DNA from 2 places in the Paenibacillus sp. FSL L8-0494 genome. Region 1 is predicted to be linked to the other one. Evidence: riboswitches for the same ligand, from Rfam matches in the RefSeq annotation. Region 1 holds a riboswitch; the other holds the start of a gene.

Region 1 (7,905 bases):
CCGCGCGCCTTAGAATTCTCTTCTCGCCTACCTGTGTCGGTTTGCGGTACGGGCACCTTCTCCTGGCTAGAGGCTTTTCTTGGCAGTGTGAGATCATGACCTTCGCTACTATAATTTTCGCTCCCCATCACAGCCCAGCCTTATCGATGTGCGGATTTGCCTACACATCAGCCTCACTGCTTAGACGGACATCCATCAGTCCGCGTCACTACCCTCCTGCGTCACCCCATCGCTCATAGCGGATTACGGTGGTACAGTAATTTCAAACTGTTGTCCTTCGACTACGCCTTTCGGCCTCGCCTTAGGTCCCGACTTACCCTGAGCGGACGAGCCTTCCTCAGGAAACCTTGGGCTTTCGGCGGATCAGATTCTCACTGATCTTTTCGTTACTCATACCGGCATTCTCACTTGTGTAGTGTCCAGCGCTCTTTTCAGTACACCTTCAACCCCTACACAACGCTCCCCTACCCCAGATACATACGTATCTAGCCATAGCTTCGGTGGTGTGTTTAGCCCCGTTACATTTTCGGCGCAGAGTCACTCGACCAGTGAGCTATTACGCACTCTTTCAATGGTGGCTGCTTCTAAGCCAACATCCTGGTTGTCTGTGCAACTCCACATCCTTTCCCACTTAACACACACTTGGGGACCTTAGCTGATGGTCTGGGCTGTTTCCCTTTTGACAATGGATCTTAGCACTCACTGTCTGACTCCCGGCAATAAGTATATGGCATTCGGAGTTTGACTGAGCTTGGTAATCCTTGCGGACCCCGCACCCAATCAGTGCTCTACCTCCACTACTCTTATACCGAGGCTAGCCCTAAAGCTATTTCGGGGAGAACCAGCTATCTCCGAGTTCGATTGGAATTTCTCCGCTACCCCCACCTCATCCCCGCACTTTTCAACGTACGTGGGTTCGGGCCTCCAGTGCGTGTTACCGCACCTTCACCCTGGACAGGGGTAGATCACACGGTTTCGGGTCTACGTCCACATACTAAATCGCCCTATTCAGACTCGCTTTCGCTGCGGCTCCACCTTCTCGGCTTAACCTTGCATGTTAAACGTAACTCGCCGGTTCATTCTACAAAAGGCACGCCATCACCCATTAATAGGGCTCTGACTTTTTGTAAGCACACGGTTTCAGGTTCTATTTCACTCCCCTTCCGGGGTGCTTTTCACCTTTCCCTCACGGTACTGTTTCACTATCGGTCGCCAGGTAGTATTTAGCCTTAGCAGATGGTCCTGCTGGATTCATACGGGGTTTCACGTGCCCCGCACTACTCGGGATCCGTCTCGGAGAGAACACAGTTTAGGTTACAGGGCTTTTACCTCTATCGCGGGCCTTTCCAGACCTCTTCACCTACCATATTCCTTTGTAACTCCATGTGAGACGTCCCACAACCCCTAAGAGCAAGCTCTTAGGTTTAGGCTGTTCCGCGTTCGCTCGCCGCTACTGACGGAATCACTATTGTTTTCTCTTCCTCAGGGTACTTAGATGTTTCAGTTCCCCTGGTCTGCCTCTACACACCCTATGTATTCAGGTATGAGTAACTGCGAATTACCACAGCTGGGTTTCCCCATTCGGACACCCCCGGATCAAAGCTTGCTTACAGCTCCCCGAGGCAGTTTCGTTGTTCGCCACGTCCTTCGTCGGCTCCTGGCGCCTAGGCATCCTCCGTGTGCTCTTATTAGCTTAACCTTGATTCTTCCGAAGAAAAATCTCACTAATAACATTTACTTGTTTGCACAAGTTGCTAAAAGATGTTCTAAAACGCAAATTCGTTTCGGTATCCAGTTTTCAAGGATCAAGTCTTACTTGAGAGCTTAAACTCTCAAAACTGAGCAACGAGTGAGTAACAGGCCTAAACCTGAGTTTTGGAAGCTGAGCTTCCGATTTGAATGTCCTCATTGCAGAGAACGATTCTCCATAGAAAGGAGGTGATCCAGCCGCACCTTCCGATACGGCTACCTTGTTACGACTTCACCCCAATCATCTACCCCACCTTCGGCGGCTGGCTCCCTTGCGGGTTACCCCACCGACTTCGGGTGTTGTAAACTCTCGTGGTGTGACGGGCGGTGTGTACAAGACCCGGGAACGTATTCACCGCGGCATGCTGATCCGCGATTACTAGCAATTCCGACTTCATGCAGGCGAGTTGCAGCCTGCAATCCGAACTGAGACCGGCTTTGATGGGATTGGCTCCACCTCGCGGCTTCGCTTCCCGTTGTACCGGCCATTGTAGTACGTGTGTAGCCCAGGTCATAAGGGGCATGATGATTTGACGTCATCCCCACCTTCCTCCGGTTTGTCACCGGCAGTCACTCTAGAGTGCCCAGCATTACCTGCTGGCAACTAAAGTTAAGGGTTGCGCTCGTTGCGGGACTTAACCCAACATCTCACGACACGAGCTGACGACAACCATGCACCACCTGTCTCCTCTGTCCCGAAGGCCGCTGCTATCTCTAGCAGATTCAGAGGGATGTCAAGACCTGGTAAGGTTCTTCGCGTTGCTTCGAATTAAACCACATACTCCACTGCTTGTGCGGGTCCCCGTCAATTCCTTTGAGTTTCAGTCTTGCGACCGTACTCCCCAGGCGGAGTGCTTACTGTGTTAACTTCGGCACCAAGGGTATCGAAACCCCTAACACCTAGCACTCATCGTTTACGGCGTGGACTACCAGGGTATCTAATCCTGTTTGCTCCCCACGCTTTCGCGCCTCAGCGTCAGTTACAGCCCAGAAAGTCGCCTTCGCCACTGGTGTTCCTCCACATATCTACGCATTTCACCGCTACACGTGGAATTCCACTTTCCTCTTCTGTACTCAAGCCACCCAGTTTCCAGTGCGACCTCAGGTTGAGCCCAAGGTTTAAACACCAGACTTAAATAGCCGCCTGCGCGCGCTTTACGCCCAATAATTCCGGACAACGCTTGCCCCCTACGTATTACCGCGGCTGCTGGCACGTAGTTAGCCGGGGCTTTCTTCTCAGGTACCGTCACTCCGGTAGCAGTTACTCTACCGGACGTTCTTCCCTGGCAACAGAGCTTTACGATCCGAAAACCTTCATCACTCACGCGGCGTTGCTCCGTCAGGCTTTCGCCCATTGCGGAAGATTCCCTACTGCTGCCTCCCGTAGGAGTCTGGGCCGTGTCTCAGTCCCAGTGTGGCCGTTCACCCTCTCAGGTCGGCTACGCATCGTCGCCTTGGTGGGCCGTTACCCCACCAACTAGCTAATGCGCCGCAGGCCCATCCCTCAGTGACAGATTGCTCCGTCTTTCATTCTTCTCTCAGGAGAAAAAAGAAATTATCCGGTATTAGCTACCGTTTCCGGTAGTTATCCCAGTCTGAAGGGCAGGTTGCCTACGTGTTACTCACCCGTCCGCCGCTAAGTTATTTTGAAAGCAAGCTTTCAAAATAACTCCGCTCGACTTGCATGTATTAGGCACGCCGCCAGCGTTCGTCCTGAGCCAGGATCAAACTCTCCAATTAGTATTGAAAAGAGCGATATGCTCATTTTGAAACATCTGACGAGAAAATTAATTCTCTAATTTTGGATTTCACTTACGTGATTTCCTACTCACTCGTTGTTCAGTTTTCAAAGATCAAGTTCTCGTTGACGCCGTTTAATGTCTCAGCAGCAACTCTTATAATATAGCATGTTGTTTTCAGAAATGCAAGCTTTATTTTTCGAAGCTTTTTATCAGCCTCGTTTGTATCGCCTGTACGCTGTCTAACAACGCTTACCTATAATACCCCAACTATTAATAGAAAAGCAACCCCTAATATAAAAATAAACAACTAGCTTAATAATTAAGCTAGTTGTTTATTTAATAGAGTTATGTTTCTAGCGGCGAATTTAATAGTATTTTGCCGCAGTATATTTGCTTGAGGCTTTAATTAAATCGGTTTTCTTATCACTCTTTGCAAGTCCTGCATCCACTGTAGTATCAATGGTAACCCACTTCCCATTAAGCAATACTTCGTTCCAGGCATGATATTGCGTAACGTAGCTTGTATTCCCCATTACCAACTTAGCAGGAACATCTACACTCCGCAGCATTGCGGCAAAAAGAGAAGCGTAATCATAGCAAATCCCTTTTTTAGTAGTCAATGTCTTATCGATGCTTGGAATATAATCAGTAGTTACACTATTAGCAAGAGAGTAGTCATATTGTACATTCGCAACTACATAGTTATAGATCGCTTTAACTTTCTCTTCGTCTGTTGTTTTGCCTTGTACTAATTGTTTAGCTTTGACAATCGCTTTATCAGAAGAACTCCATTTCACATTCTGTACGGAGCCCAAATATACGGAATTCGAGTCACTCATGGTTACGTCTACTACTTCGGAATATAACGCTTTGTATTTATTACCGGTTGTGTTCTCCAGAACAGAAACCTTATAAGTCCCATTTCCTTGTTGCAAAGGGAAGTCCTCAGCTTGTCCAGAAGCATACAAGTTATAAGTATAGCTGCTGTTATCTTTGGTGATCATGAGTTTGATTCTTTTATCTTTCGGAATATCATAGTTAATACCAATAACACCTTCAGCCACTTTGGATGTAATCAACCAGCTGGCATCTGCACTTGCAGCTTGAGCTGAACTTACCGGAACTGAAGTCATGAGGACGAACAACGCCACCAGCATAAAATAAACCTTTTTCACGGATAAAACTCCTTTCGGTAGCTGGCTGCCATCCTTTCGGGAAGGCCCTTTAGCTTTGCGTCCCTACCTTTCGATAGGTTTGCCGTTATCGTATAAGCTCTATCTGTTCTAGCTTTACTAGATATAATTGATAGAATCCATTTGAAACAAACAAAAAAAGCCTCTCCATTCGGTAGCTGGCTGCCATCCTTTCGGGAAAAGGCCCTTTAGCTTTGCGTCCCTACCTTTCGGAAGGTTTGCCGTTATCGTGTTGAGCTTTTATAGTATAATACTATCATATTTATAGTTGTGAACAAGACCTAATTTACTAGATTACCCATTATTTTATAAATATCTCCCGGTATTTGTGTTTTCTTGTCATTCACTATTCTCATTTTGTTAATTTAGCATGAACAATCAGCCGATGCGTTGGATTCACTAGCGGATCACATGTAATCAGAGTAAGAATCTTATCCTTGTCATTCCCGTCAAGAACGGAGACATCACTCGGATCTACAACAGAAATATCGTATACCTCATAGTTAAACACCTGATCACTAGTCTTTACCGTGATAACATCCCCCACAACAACCTCATTCAATCTGTTAAACAAACGACCCGTAGTTCGAGCCCGATGCGCCGCGATTGCAGCATTTCCGATCTCTCCAAGGGGTGCCGTTTCTTTCATATGGGCTGCAGCATGTTTCATATTAGCTTTTGTAGCCCCTTCTAATACAGGCAGCTTCAAATCAATCTTACCGATTTCAATTAGGGCGATTACTTTGCCACCGACCTCAATCTCCGGTTCAGGCTTTTCTGTCTCTTGGGGTTGGGGCTGTGCCTGAGCATCCAGAACCGATTCCTCTGCTAACAGCTGAGTAACTTCAGCATACCTGCTCTTCAAATCTGGCTGGGGAGTACTATCGGCAGTGCTTAGTTCAGCCGTTTCTAATAACTTCTCCTGCTGCCTGTCGTTGTACCATTCGTTAGCTGTCGGATATAACATGATAAGTATCCCAGCCAGTATGAGTAGATAGGAGAATTTACGCAATGTTATTCACCTCCGTATATTGTTTCTATGGTTATATACAAATCAAGCAGAAGCAGCTACTTGCCTTTAAGCATAGCAACTCCTTCTGCCTGAAATTAATGTTTAAAATACCCATTTACGACTTCCAAAGAAATTGATGATCACCGTGATAAAGGTAACCAGCACCTTGGAGATCAAGACTTGAATACCTAGTCGGTCTGTCAACAGATGCATTAGCAGCAGTGATATTCCGAGCACTACCAGATTCAGCACGATAAACTTGACCAGCTGCACGCGGTCGAAGCCTTCTTTATTCCCCCGGTTGCGATCACGAAAGGTTACTTTTTTATTCAAAATAAAGCTATTCGCCGTACCTGCACTATAGGAGATCACCTGCGCCAATGCGTATACCATCCCTAGTGAATTCAACAATGTAAAAATCACAAAATCAATCAGCGTATTGAGTAAACCTACGGCATTAAATTTGAGGAACTGTATGAATGCAGCGCGCAAGTTCTTATCTGACATCATTGTGGTCCTTCCGGCGGTCCAGTTGTTCTTCGTTCTGGTAGCCTTTAGTCTCACTAACAATATATAGCGGTCTATCTTTAGACTCGTCATAAATCCGTCCGATATACTCCCCAATCACACCCAACAGCATCAGAACGATACCGTTAAAGAGCAGATTGACGCCTACAATGGAAGCCCAGCCCGGAACCGTCCAGGAGGTGAAAAATATCTTTTGAAACAAGACGAAAAATAAATAGAGAAAGCTAGAGAATGAAAGGAAGAATCCAATATACGTAGCAATCTTAAGCGGCTTATGTGAAAAAGAGGTGATGCCATCTAACGCAAAACGAATCATTTTCTTCAGCGGATATTTGGTTTCTCCGGCAAAACGTTCTTCCCGTTCATATTCCACCATAGTCTGCTTGAAGCCAACCCAGCTCACCAAACCTCGGACATAGCGGTTCTTTTCTTTAAGTCCCCGCAGGACATCACATACCTTACGGTCAATAAGACGGAAATCGCCTGTATCCGTAGGAATATCCACACTTGTCATACTGCTGAGCAGGCGGTAAAAAAGCTTCGCGGTGACCTTTTTGAACATCGTTTCTCCGTGGCGCTTCAGGCGTTTCGCATATACAACGTCGTAGCCCTCTTTCCACTTCTCGATCATTTGCAAAATGACCTCCGGAGGATCCTGAAGATCAGCGTCAATAACAACAACCGCTTGACCTTCGGCATAGTCCATGCCAGCTGTAATCGCTACCTGATGTCCGAAATTACGCGAGAAGTCAATCAGCTTGACATGCTCGTCTCGTTCACAGATCTCCCGAATCATCTGGGCGGAACGATCACGACTGCCGTCATTGACGAAGACCAGCTCATAAGTATCGCCGCACTCGTCCATTACTTTTTTCAAACGTTCATAAGTATGGCTAATTACTTGCTCCTCATTGAACATGGGTACAATCACACTATATCTGGCTTTCACCTTTATTCCTCCTACAAGCTTTTTGGAGCGTTACATCCATCTACACTTCATAATAACGCTGCATGCATAAACTTATTTTATAGATTTTTATTAAATCCTAGAAAACCCAAGTAGGGAACCAACGCAGCATATCTTTCACGTAATCTCCACTGACCTGCATCCCTGACAGTACCGGGTAGAAAGCGATAAAGAGCAGCAAAGCAACGGCTACATAGACATACTGTACGTAACGGGCCTCAGGGAATTTACTATCCAGCAACTTCATTATATATACAATACCAAGAATCATAAATGGTACCATAGCAAAATAATGGTAAATAAATGTTTCTCTTGGGACAAGCATCCACGGAACATATTGCGAGAAGAAGGCGATCCAGATCATGTAGAGGTTCTTATCTTTACGTTTCAGCGTAATCCACAGCGTTGCCAGCATCGCAAAAATACCCGTCCACCAGATAAGAGGATTCCCCATAGTCACTATACTGCTGACCTGACCTTCCGGCAAACCTTCACCGCCGCTAAAGAACCAGACCGGTCTCTTCATAAACGGCCATTGCCACCATGAGGAAGCAAAGGGATGTGTAGCTACAAGCTGACTGTGATAGTTGTACATATTCTTTTGGGAATCAATCAACCCTTTAATAGTGAAGCCCTCTGCTGATGCAGATAACCCTGGCACAAAAGATAAGCTATAAATAATTACTGGAATAATTACAAAGAACCCGATACAAC
Region 2 (7,905 bases), 300 kb from region 1:
TCAGCTATGATTATCTGAATTGGTATAACGAGAAGCAGGACGCGTATTATACACTCACCAGCTATGGAGATGAGATTTTGACCATGGAGCAATTTTTACAGCTGGCTGAGGAGCTATTGAAGTAGAGTTTTGAAGTTTGAAGTTTGAAGTTTGAAGTTTGAAGTTTGAGGTTTGAGGTTTGAGGTTTGAAGTTTGAAGTTTGAAGTTTGAGGTTTGAGGTTTGAGGTTTGAGTTTTGAAGTTTGAAGTTTGAAGTTTGAAGTTTGAAGTTTGAAGTTTGAAGTTTGAAGTTTGAGGTTTGAGGTTTGAGGTTTGAAGTTAGTAGTTAGTAGTTAGTAGTTAGTAGTTAGTAGTTAGTAGTTAGTAGTTAGTAGTTAGTAGTTAGTAGATGCATGCGCTAAGTTAGTTGTATTATGTGCAATTAAAGTTCACCAATAGCTGTATATAGGTCGTTTAGTTGTATTTGATACAGTTATTACTGGTTAGATTAGTGGAAATAGACGTTTTTACGGATTTTAGTTGTAGAGAATGCAATTAGAGAAGAGGATATGAGCGGATCAGAAAGATATAAGTGTATAAAATACAGTTAAATCGTATGCAGGGAAGGCAGCAAGTCGATCCAGATATAAAAGAAGGTATCCCCAAAGCGAGAGCTGTAGGGATACCTTCTTTATATTCTTATGTCGTCGAAAAGTCGAAGAGCGTTAGCCTTCTAACAACAGTGCTTCTGGATCTTCCAGCAATTCCTTCACTTTGACGAGGAAGCTTACCGCTTCAGAGCCGTCAACGATCCGGTGATCATAGGAAAGGGCGATGTACATCATTGGACGGTTTACGGTTCTTTCTTCGTCCAGCGCGATCGGACGCAGTTGGATCTTATGCATCCCTAGAATACCCACCTGTGGTGTATTCAGAATCGGTGTGGATAACAAGGAGCCGAATACGCCACCGTTGGTGATGGTGAATGTTCCGCCTTGCAGCTCGGAGAGGCTGAGCGTATTGGCGCGTGCTTTGGAAGCGAGCTCGCCAATTTGGCGCTCGATTTCCGGGAAGCTGAGCCGATCCGCATCACGGACTACTGGAACTACAAGTCCTTCTTTCGCTGCAACAGCAATACCGATGTCGTAGAATTTCTTAACGACCAGATCTTCACCGTCGATCTCGGCGTTCAGCAGTGGATAGGTTTTAAGCGCACCGATCACGGCTTTGGTGAAGAAGGACATGAAGCCTAGTCCAACTTCATGTTTCTCTTTAAATGCATCCTTGCGACGCTTGCGGATGTCGAGGATCGCTGTCATGTCCACCTCGTTGAAGGTGGTAAGCATGGCCGCGGTCTGCTGCGCTTCGACCAAGCGGCTGGCAATCGTGAGCCGTCTGCGCGACATGCGCTTGCGCTCCACGTTTTTGCCCTCGTCCAGCGTGGCTTTGCTCGCTGCCGGCTTCGCTGGCTCCGGCTTGCCTTGCGGCGCCGGAGCTACCGGTGCAGCGGCCTGCGGCGCTGCTGCACCATGACCGGACACATCGGCCTGACCAATCCGGCCGATAGGATCACGGGCGCTAACCTCGCCGAGGTCGATGCCGCGCTCCCGTGCCAGCTTGCGTGCGCCCGGCGATGCCAATGCAGCGTGGCTGTCGCCACCTGCTGCAGGCACTTCGGGCGCGGCTACAGGCGCGGCGGTTGCTACTGCGTTGCCGCCTGCCGGTGCCGCTTTAGGCGCTTCGGCTTCGCTTTCAGCGGCCCGCGGCGTACTGCCGCTTGCGACTCCAATGATGCCGATGGCTTCGCCAACGGCTACGTTCTCGCCCGCTTGACGCAGGATGGTGGAGATGACACCCTCCACCTCTGCACTAATTTCCAGATTCACTTTATCCGTTTCCAGCTCAGCGAGCACATCGCCTTGACCTACCGTGTCGCCTTCTTTAACCAGCCATTTGTAGATGGTTCCTTCGGATATGGATTCTCCCAGATCGGGTACTAAGATTTCTGACACAGGCCGTTTCCTCCCCAAACATAATGGTTTACGCTATTGTGATACCGTCCTCTTAAGAGGACGGTACAGCCGCTTGTACGTTCGAATTTGATTTTAGGGCTTCTGTTACAATTCTCCGTTGTTCGAAGCTATGAACATCTGCATAACCACTGGCCGGGCTGGAACGTTCCGGACGGCCGATATATCTTACGCCGGCATTCTTTGGTGCGATGGCGCGTAACCGAGGCTCGCTATAACTCCAGCCGCCCATATTCTTCGGCTCTTCTTGCACCCAGACAATTTCCTGGAGGGAGCTGAAGGAGTTTAAATGTTCGCTTAGCTCCTGTTCCGGGAACGGATAAAGCTGCTCTAGGCGAAGAACATGCAGCCATGACCAATCCTTATCAGGTGCTGCTTCCAGTTCTGTTTGGATGTCGATAGCGACTTTACCGCTGCAGACTACGAGCCGTTTAACTTCACTTGGTTTCTGGCCAAGCAAAGATTCAGCTAATACAGGCTTGAATTGTCCTGAAGCCAGCTCGGTTCCGGCAGAAGTGCTGCGCGTATTCCGAATGAGACTTTTCGGCGTCATAATGACTAGCGGTTTAGCATCTTCCTGCCCGCATAACGCTGCTTGGCGCCGCAGCAGATGGAAATATTGCGAAGCGGTAGTCAGATTAGCGACTGTCCAGTTCTCCTCAGCGGATAGCTGCAAGAACCGTTCCAGCCTACCGCTGGAGTGCTCAGGTCCCTGTCCTTCGTAGCCATGCGGCAGCATGATGACGAGATTGCTGCGCTGTGTCCATTTGGCGCGTCCAGCCGCAATGAACTGGTCAAAAATAACCTGACCCGCATTGGCGAAATCACCATACTGTGCTTCCCAGATTACGAAGGTTTCCGGTGCGAACACATTATAACCATATTCAAAGCCTAATACTGATGCCTCTGACAATGGACTGTTGTATACGCCAAAGGAGGCACGGGAATCGCTTAGCTGATGTAGCGGAGAGAATAAATCTCCTGTTTTACTGTCGTGCAGCACCAGATGGCGATGTGCGAAGGTTCCGCGTTGGGCATCTTGACCGCTCAGTCGGATGGGCGTCCCATTTTTCAAAATGGTAGCGAAGGCTAACGTTTCAGCCAGTGCCCAGTCGACCTTTTCACCCTCATTCAGTGCATCTTTACGACGTTGTAAAATGCGCTCCAGCTTCGGATAAACCTGGAATCCAGCTGGAACCGTCAACAGTTCACGATTGATCTCCTGCAGGCTGGAGATGGATACCGCTGTAGTGTTTGCCGCTGCGCGGTCCGTTTGTAGAGGAATGAAGGCTTTGGGTTCTTTTTTCTTATGATTGCCTTCCTTCATATTATCGTACGCACGCTGCAATACGCTTTCTGCTTCAGCATTCATCTTTTGTACGTCTTCGGCGGTAAGAACCTTTTCGTTTTTCAGTCTCTCTGCATAAACCTTGTAGACGGTTGGATGATTGCGAACCTTGCCGTAGACAATAGGTTGTGTGGTTTCAGGATCATCCATTTCGTTGTGACCATGACGGCGGTAGCCGATGAGATCAATTACGAAATCTTTTTTGAATTGATGGCGGTATGCGCTAGCTAAACGTACGGCTGCTACGCAGGCCTCTGGGTCATCAGCGTTGACATGGACTATCGGGATTTCATACCCTTTGGCGATGTCACTCGCATAATGCGTAGAACGGGAATCTTCACTTTCAGTCGTAAAACCAATTCGGTTATTAACAATGATATGGATCGTCCCACCATTTTGATAACCTTGAAGTTTGCCGATATTAAGCGTTTCTGCAACAATTCCTTCACCTGGAAAAGCAGCATCACCATGCATCAGCACCGCCATAGCTTTACTGGTATCAATCTTCGGCAGTCCTGCAGTGCTCCGGTCTTCTTGTGCGGCACGAGTGAAACCTTCCACGACAGGATTGACGAATTCCAAGTGACTTGGGTTATTCGCTAGTGTTATTCTTGTGCGTACGGTTTCTCCTTCACGGACAGCACGGTCTGCACCGAGATGGTATTTCACATCACCTGTCCAGCCATAGTTAATGCCTGTGGAGCCTTCGGAAGGGAAAAGCTCCTTGTTCGGAGAATGATGAAACTCTGAAAATATGATATCATAAGGTTTGCCCAAAATATGTGCAAGAACGTTGAGGCGACCGCGATGCGCCATGCCCATCAAAATATGCTCTGCACCGTCATGTGCAGCAGCGCGTACGATTTCGTCTAACATCGGCACAAGAGCATCATTGCCTTCAAGACTGAAACGCTTCTGACCTACAAAAGTCTTGTGGAGGAAGGTTTCAAATTGCTCTACCTGAATCAGGCGGTTCAGGAGCTCTTTGCGTTCTGTATTATTTAGGGGTGCTGGTGAGCTGGTGGATTCTGCCTGTCTATTTAGCCATTGCAGTTCTTTTTCTTCATGCACATGCCCGAATTCATAGGCGATAGTCTTGGTGTATGCCTGACGCATACGTTGCACGGCATCCCACCCGGTATGCACATCATTCGGCGCATTTTCCCATATAAGCGTGGCAGGCAGTGCAATCAGGTCTTCGCGGGTCAGACCATAGGTTTCAGGCTCAAGATATTTTGCCATGGGATTCTGATCGCGTACCAGCGGATCAATTTCAGCGGCCATATGGCCATATATACGAATATTGGCGATTAGCTTGGAAGCTCTTACTGCTTTTCTAAGCCATTCGGTGTCTCCCGAGATGCGCGGCTGAGGAGCCGGTTCGCTATCCGGAGTTAGGGGAGGGGGTCCCGAATTTGTAAAAAGCTCGCGATAATTATTTTCTACGGTGGAGGGATCTTTCACAAACTGTTCATATCTTTCTTGAATGTAGCCTAAATTGGGTCCGTAATACTTACTCCAAATGGATTCGTTATAGGGCTCTTTGGCTGCCATGAATACATCCTCCTTAACGGATGAACTCCATACGTGACATTTTGTGTCAACGCTTACTGGAGCTGTGATGATTGCGGTTTCATTTCTCATCTTATTGTGCTACTTTCAGCCACTGTAATCAATTCATTCTTTCGTCCAATACGTTCGCAAAATGGTATAGGTTAGCTTGTTCTAATGAAAAGAAGGGTGTTTCTTCTCATTACCCATTCTAAAGGCCTATTAAAATGATTCTATTATCCTTATTTTTAACTATTAGGTCAGTAAATATTTATTTTGCTAGTACAATTTATTTTATGTAACGGACGAGTATCGTGATAATCGGACAAGATCTTTGAAAAAAAATCTTTTATTTTTCGTTTTTAAAATAGAAAGTAACCAGGAATCGACACACTTTTCCGCTTTCTTTTTGTATAATGTTATTGCAGATAGTAATTTTATAGTTTTTTAAGCAGATCCTTTCGTGAAAAGGGTCCAGTAAAAGGTAAACTTGCCGAAAGGCAGGGGCACAAAGTCGCGGGTCTAAGGTAGAGATACTATGACAGCCGGATTGCCTGGGGACGTAAAATCTTAGGGGGAGATTTTTTGGAAAAGTCCAACCAGGGTAGCAACAGAGAACAGCAGTTTATTGATCTGGATCAAGAGTGGGTACATTTATTATTAGCAGCTAAGAAGGCTGGCATTAAGGCAGATGAAATCCGCCAGTTCTTTCATGAGAAAACTGTGCAGATCGTGCAGTAATACATTAGAGGGGTTACATATCGAAAAAGGGCACAGCGGTTCTTCGCTGTGTCCTTTTTCGATATGATTTAGTAGAAGAGAGGATCGTACCAGATTAGTAGGAAGTATTAATCCTTTTGATCGAGCTTCCATTTCTGATAGTCCAGAAATTCTTTGAATTCGCGTTTGCTAATGCCTGAGTCCATAGCTTCCTGCACCAATCGGAACCATTCCGAATCTAAATGTGATTCCTCTGCATCATTTGGTTCTCCATAGAGTAGGGCATGAATGGATACCTGAAGCGCGTCAGCGATCTTTTCGATAAACTGGATGGATGGATTGGATTGGATGTTTCTCTCCACGTTGCTAAGATACGACTTAGCCACATCTGCTCTGTCCGCAAGCTCAGATAGGGAGAAACCCTTGTCTAGGCGGAGCTGCTGGATACGTTGGCCCATATTCTGTGGCACTATGCTGACGCCCCTCCGTAATTTTTGTTATTAGTATAGCAAATATCAATAAATCGGACAAAGTTTATTGTAAAGAGAAGAGCAGCAATCTGCTTATCCGTGGCCGGATTCAGGATCTGCTGCTCTTCGAGTATTTTATTAAATTACTTTATTGATCTTAGTAGTCTTTTTTCGCACCTTGTTTAGCTACGAAATCCCAAGTCAGTGTTAAGCTATCGCCTTGGAAAATATTTTGATCTTGGTTATTTTCCACAAATTCGAATTGGACGGAGAAGCTGTCATTGGTACCGGCTTTAATACCGGATGCTTCGGTAAAGAGTTGATCCCAACCTGTATTTTTTACGAGATCCGGATGCTGACTTTTTAAAGCAGCAAGTGTAGTCTCATAAACTACATTTTCAGGAGAGACGATAGGTACCCCTTTATCATTATTTCTAAGGAATTTAACTTTAATGAACTCGGCTAAATCCAGGTAGTTATCTCCTTTAGCATCCGTGATTTGAGTCGATGTATTCAGAATGATAGATCCGATATCGAGCGAACCATCGTTTTTCAATTTGAAGGATTTAGTTACAGTATCACCTGGTTTCAGGTTAGGAATATTAACGATGACAGAAGGGTCGGAGTTCAGATCGAGTGTACCCGCTGCGAATGTAGCTGTGCTTTGCGCAGTGTCGCTAAAGTATGCGAAGGTTCCTCCGCCGATTAATGATAAACCCAGTGCTGCAGATGCTACGCCAAGACCCAATGTTTTCTTGATACCCATAATAAAATTCCTCCTCAAATTTGTGTTTGAATTTTTTATAAAATTTATATATTGTATCTTCCGGTTCGTAAGCGGAAGTGGACAATCAACTTAGGGCTGTGTTTCTGTTGGGGACGGTGAGGCTGGCAGTAGGGCAGCATTTTTCTTTTCTAATGCAGCTACAGCCTTCCAAGAGGTATACAGAGCATAGAGCAGAAGCATCAAGCCAGGCACGATCATGAGGACTACACTTCCAGCTTTGGAAACCGCGAAATTCATAGCGTAACCGACATAGGGTACAGTGACCCCGGTATACTGAGCTACAACATTCGCAGAACTGGTAGGGTTCATGTCGGGTGCGTCGTTGTTATCGCCTTTAGTGCGATAAACAGCTTCACCAGTAGCGTTATTGACGGTCGCTTCTACAATCCGGTGAGTAATGAGCAGATTATCTTCGTTCCTAAAGGTGATGACATCGCCTGGTTTGAAACGATTCATATCCCCTCCGGGTTTTAATGCGACAATTGAGCCTGTCTGAATTCCTGGTTCCATCGATCCTGAGAGTACGGTTTTGATCTCATATCCGAAGAAAGCAGGTTCACCACCGGAGGCCTTGGATAACACTACGGCTGCCACCAGCAGAATAAAGATCACAAGCATTAAGCTCGATAAGGTATTATTGATAATTTTTTTAATTCGCATCTTATTCTCCACCTTTCTCAGGTTGAGGGTCCGAAGGAGCTTGGGTTGCTACCGGCGGGGTAGTCGTACTGTCTTCCGCCTTTGGCGTCTCTTGTGGAGCCTCTTGCTGAGGAACATCTTTTGGAATTGTGAGCTCTTCACCAATTTCCGGCTTAACCGGGTCAGTGGCTGGGGCTTCAGGTTGTTCTTTATTTGGGGCTTCCGGAGCAGCTTCACCTGACGTTGGAGGGGTTGCCTCAGCTTTCGCTTTATCCTCGGCTTCTTGTTGCTTTTTCTCCTCAGCCAAACGTTCTTCTTCCTTCTTCGCTTCTTCTTCCTTCTTCGCTTCTTCTTCTTTCTTTGCTTGCTCTTCTTCTAGCCG

Evidence for each region. Region 1 has a riboswitch for cyclic di-GMP ahead of NYE35_RS03545 (transglutaminase-like domain-containing protein). Riboswitches for the same ligand answer to the same signal wherever they lie in the genome.
Region 2: it holds a riboswitch for cyclic di-GMP, as region 1 does, so the genes downstream of both, NYE35_RS02235 (anti-repressor SinI family protein) here and NYE35_RS03545 (transglutaminase-like domain-containing protein) in region 1, are expected to answer to the same signal.

The regions. Positions count from the first base shown of each region.
Region 1 is NZ_JBBOPQ010000001.1:774,629-782,533, reverse strand. Features, by position in the region: rRNA gene NYE35_RS03555 (23S ribosomal RNA) at 1-1,699, opposite strand, end outside; rRNA gene NYE35_RS03550 (16S ribosomal RNA) at 1,932-3,489, opposite strand; gene NYE35_RS03545 (transglutaminase-like domain-containing protein) at 3,857-4,666, opposite strand; cyclic di-GMP riboswitch class I at 4,680-4,760, opposite strand; cyclic di-GMP riboswitch class I at 4,835-4,917, opposite strand; gene NYE35_RS03540 (class D sortase) at 5,037-5,696, opposite strand; gene NYE35_RS03535 (GtrA family protein) at 5,799-6,206, opposite strand; gene NYE35_RS03530 (glycosyltransferase family 2 protein) at 6,193-7,173, opposite strand; gene NYE35_RS03525 (phospholipid carrier-dependent glycosyltransferase) at 7,271-7,905, opposite strand, start outside.
Region 2 is NZ_JBBOPQ010000001.1:472,212-480,116, forward strand. Features, by position in the region: gene NYE35_RS02220 (hypothetical protein) at 1-125, shown strand, start outside; gene odhB (2-oxoglutarate dehydrogenase complex dihydrolipoyllysine-residue succinyltransferase) at 704-1,990, opposite strand; gene NYE35_RS02230 (2-oxoglutarate dehydrogenase E1 component) at 2,043-4,910, opposite strand; cyclic di-GMP riboswitch class I at 5,381-5,465, shown strand; gene NYE35_RS02235 (anti-repressor SinI family protein) at 5,493-5,648, shown strand; gene NYE35_RS02240 (helix-turn-helix domain-containing protein) at 5,756-6,085, opposite strand; gene NYE35_RS02245 (TasA family protein) at 6,255-6,863, opposite strand; gene sipW (signal peptidase I SipW) at 6,954-7,544, opposite strand; gene NYE35_RS02255 (hypothetical protein) at 7,546-7,905, opposite strand, start outside.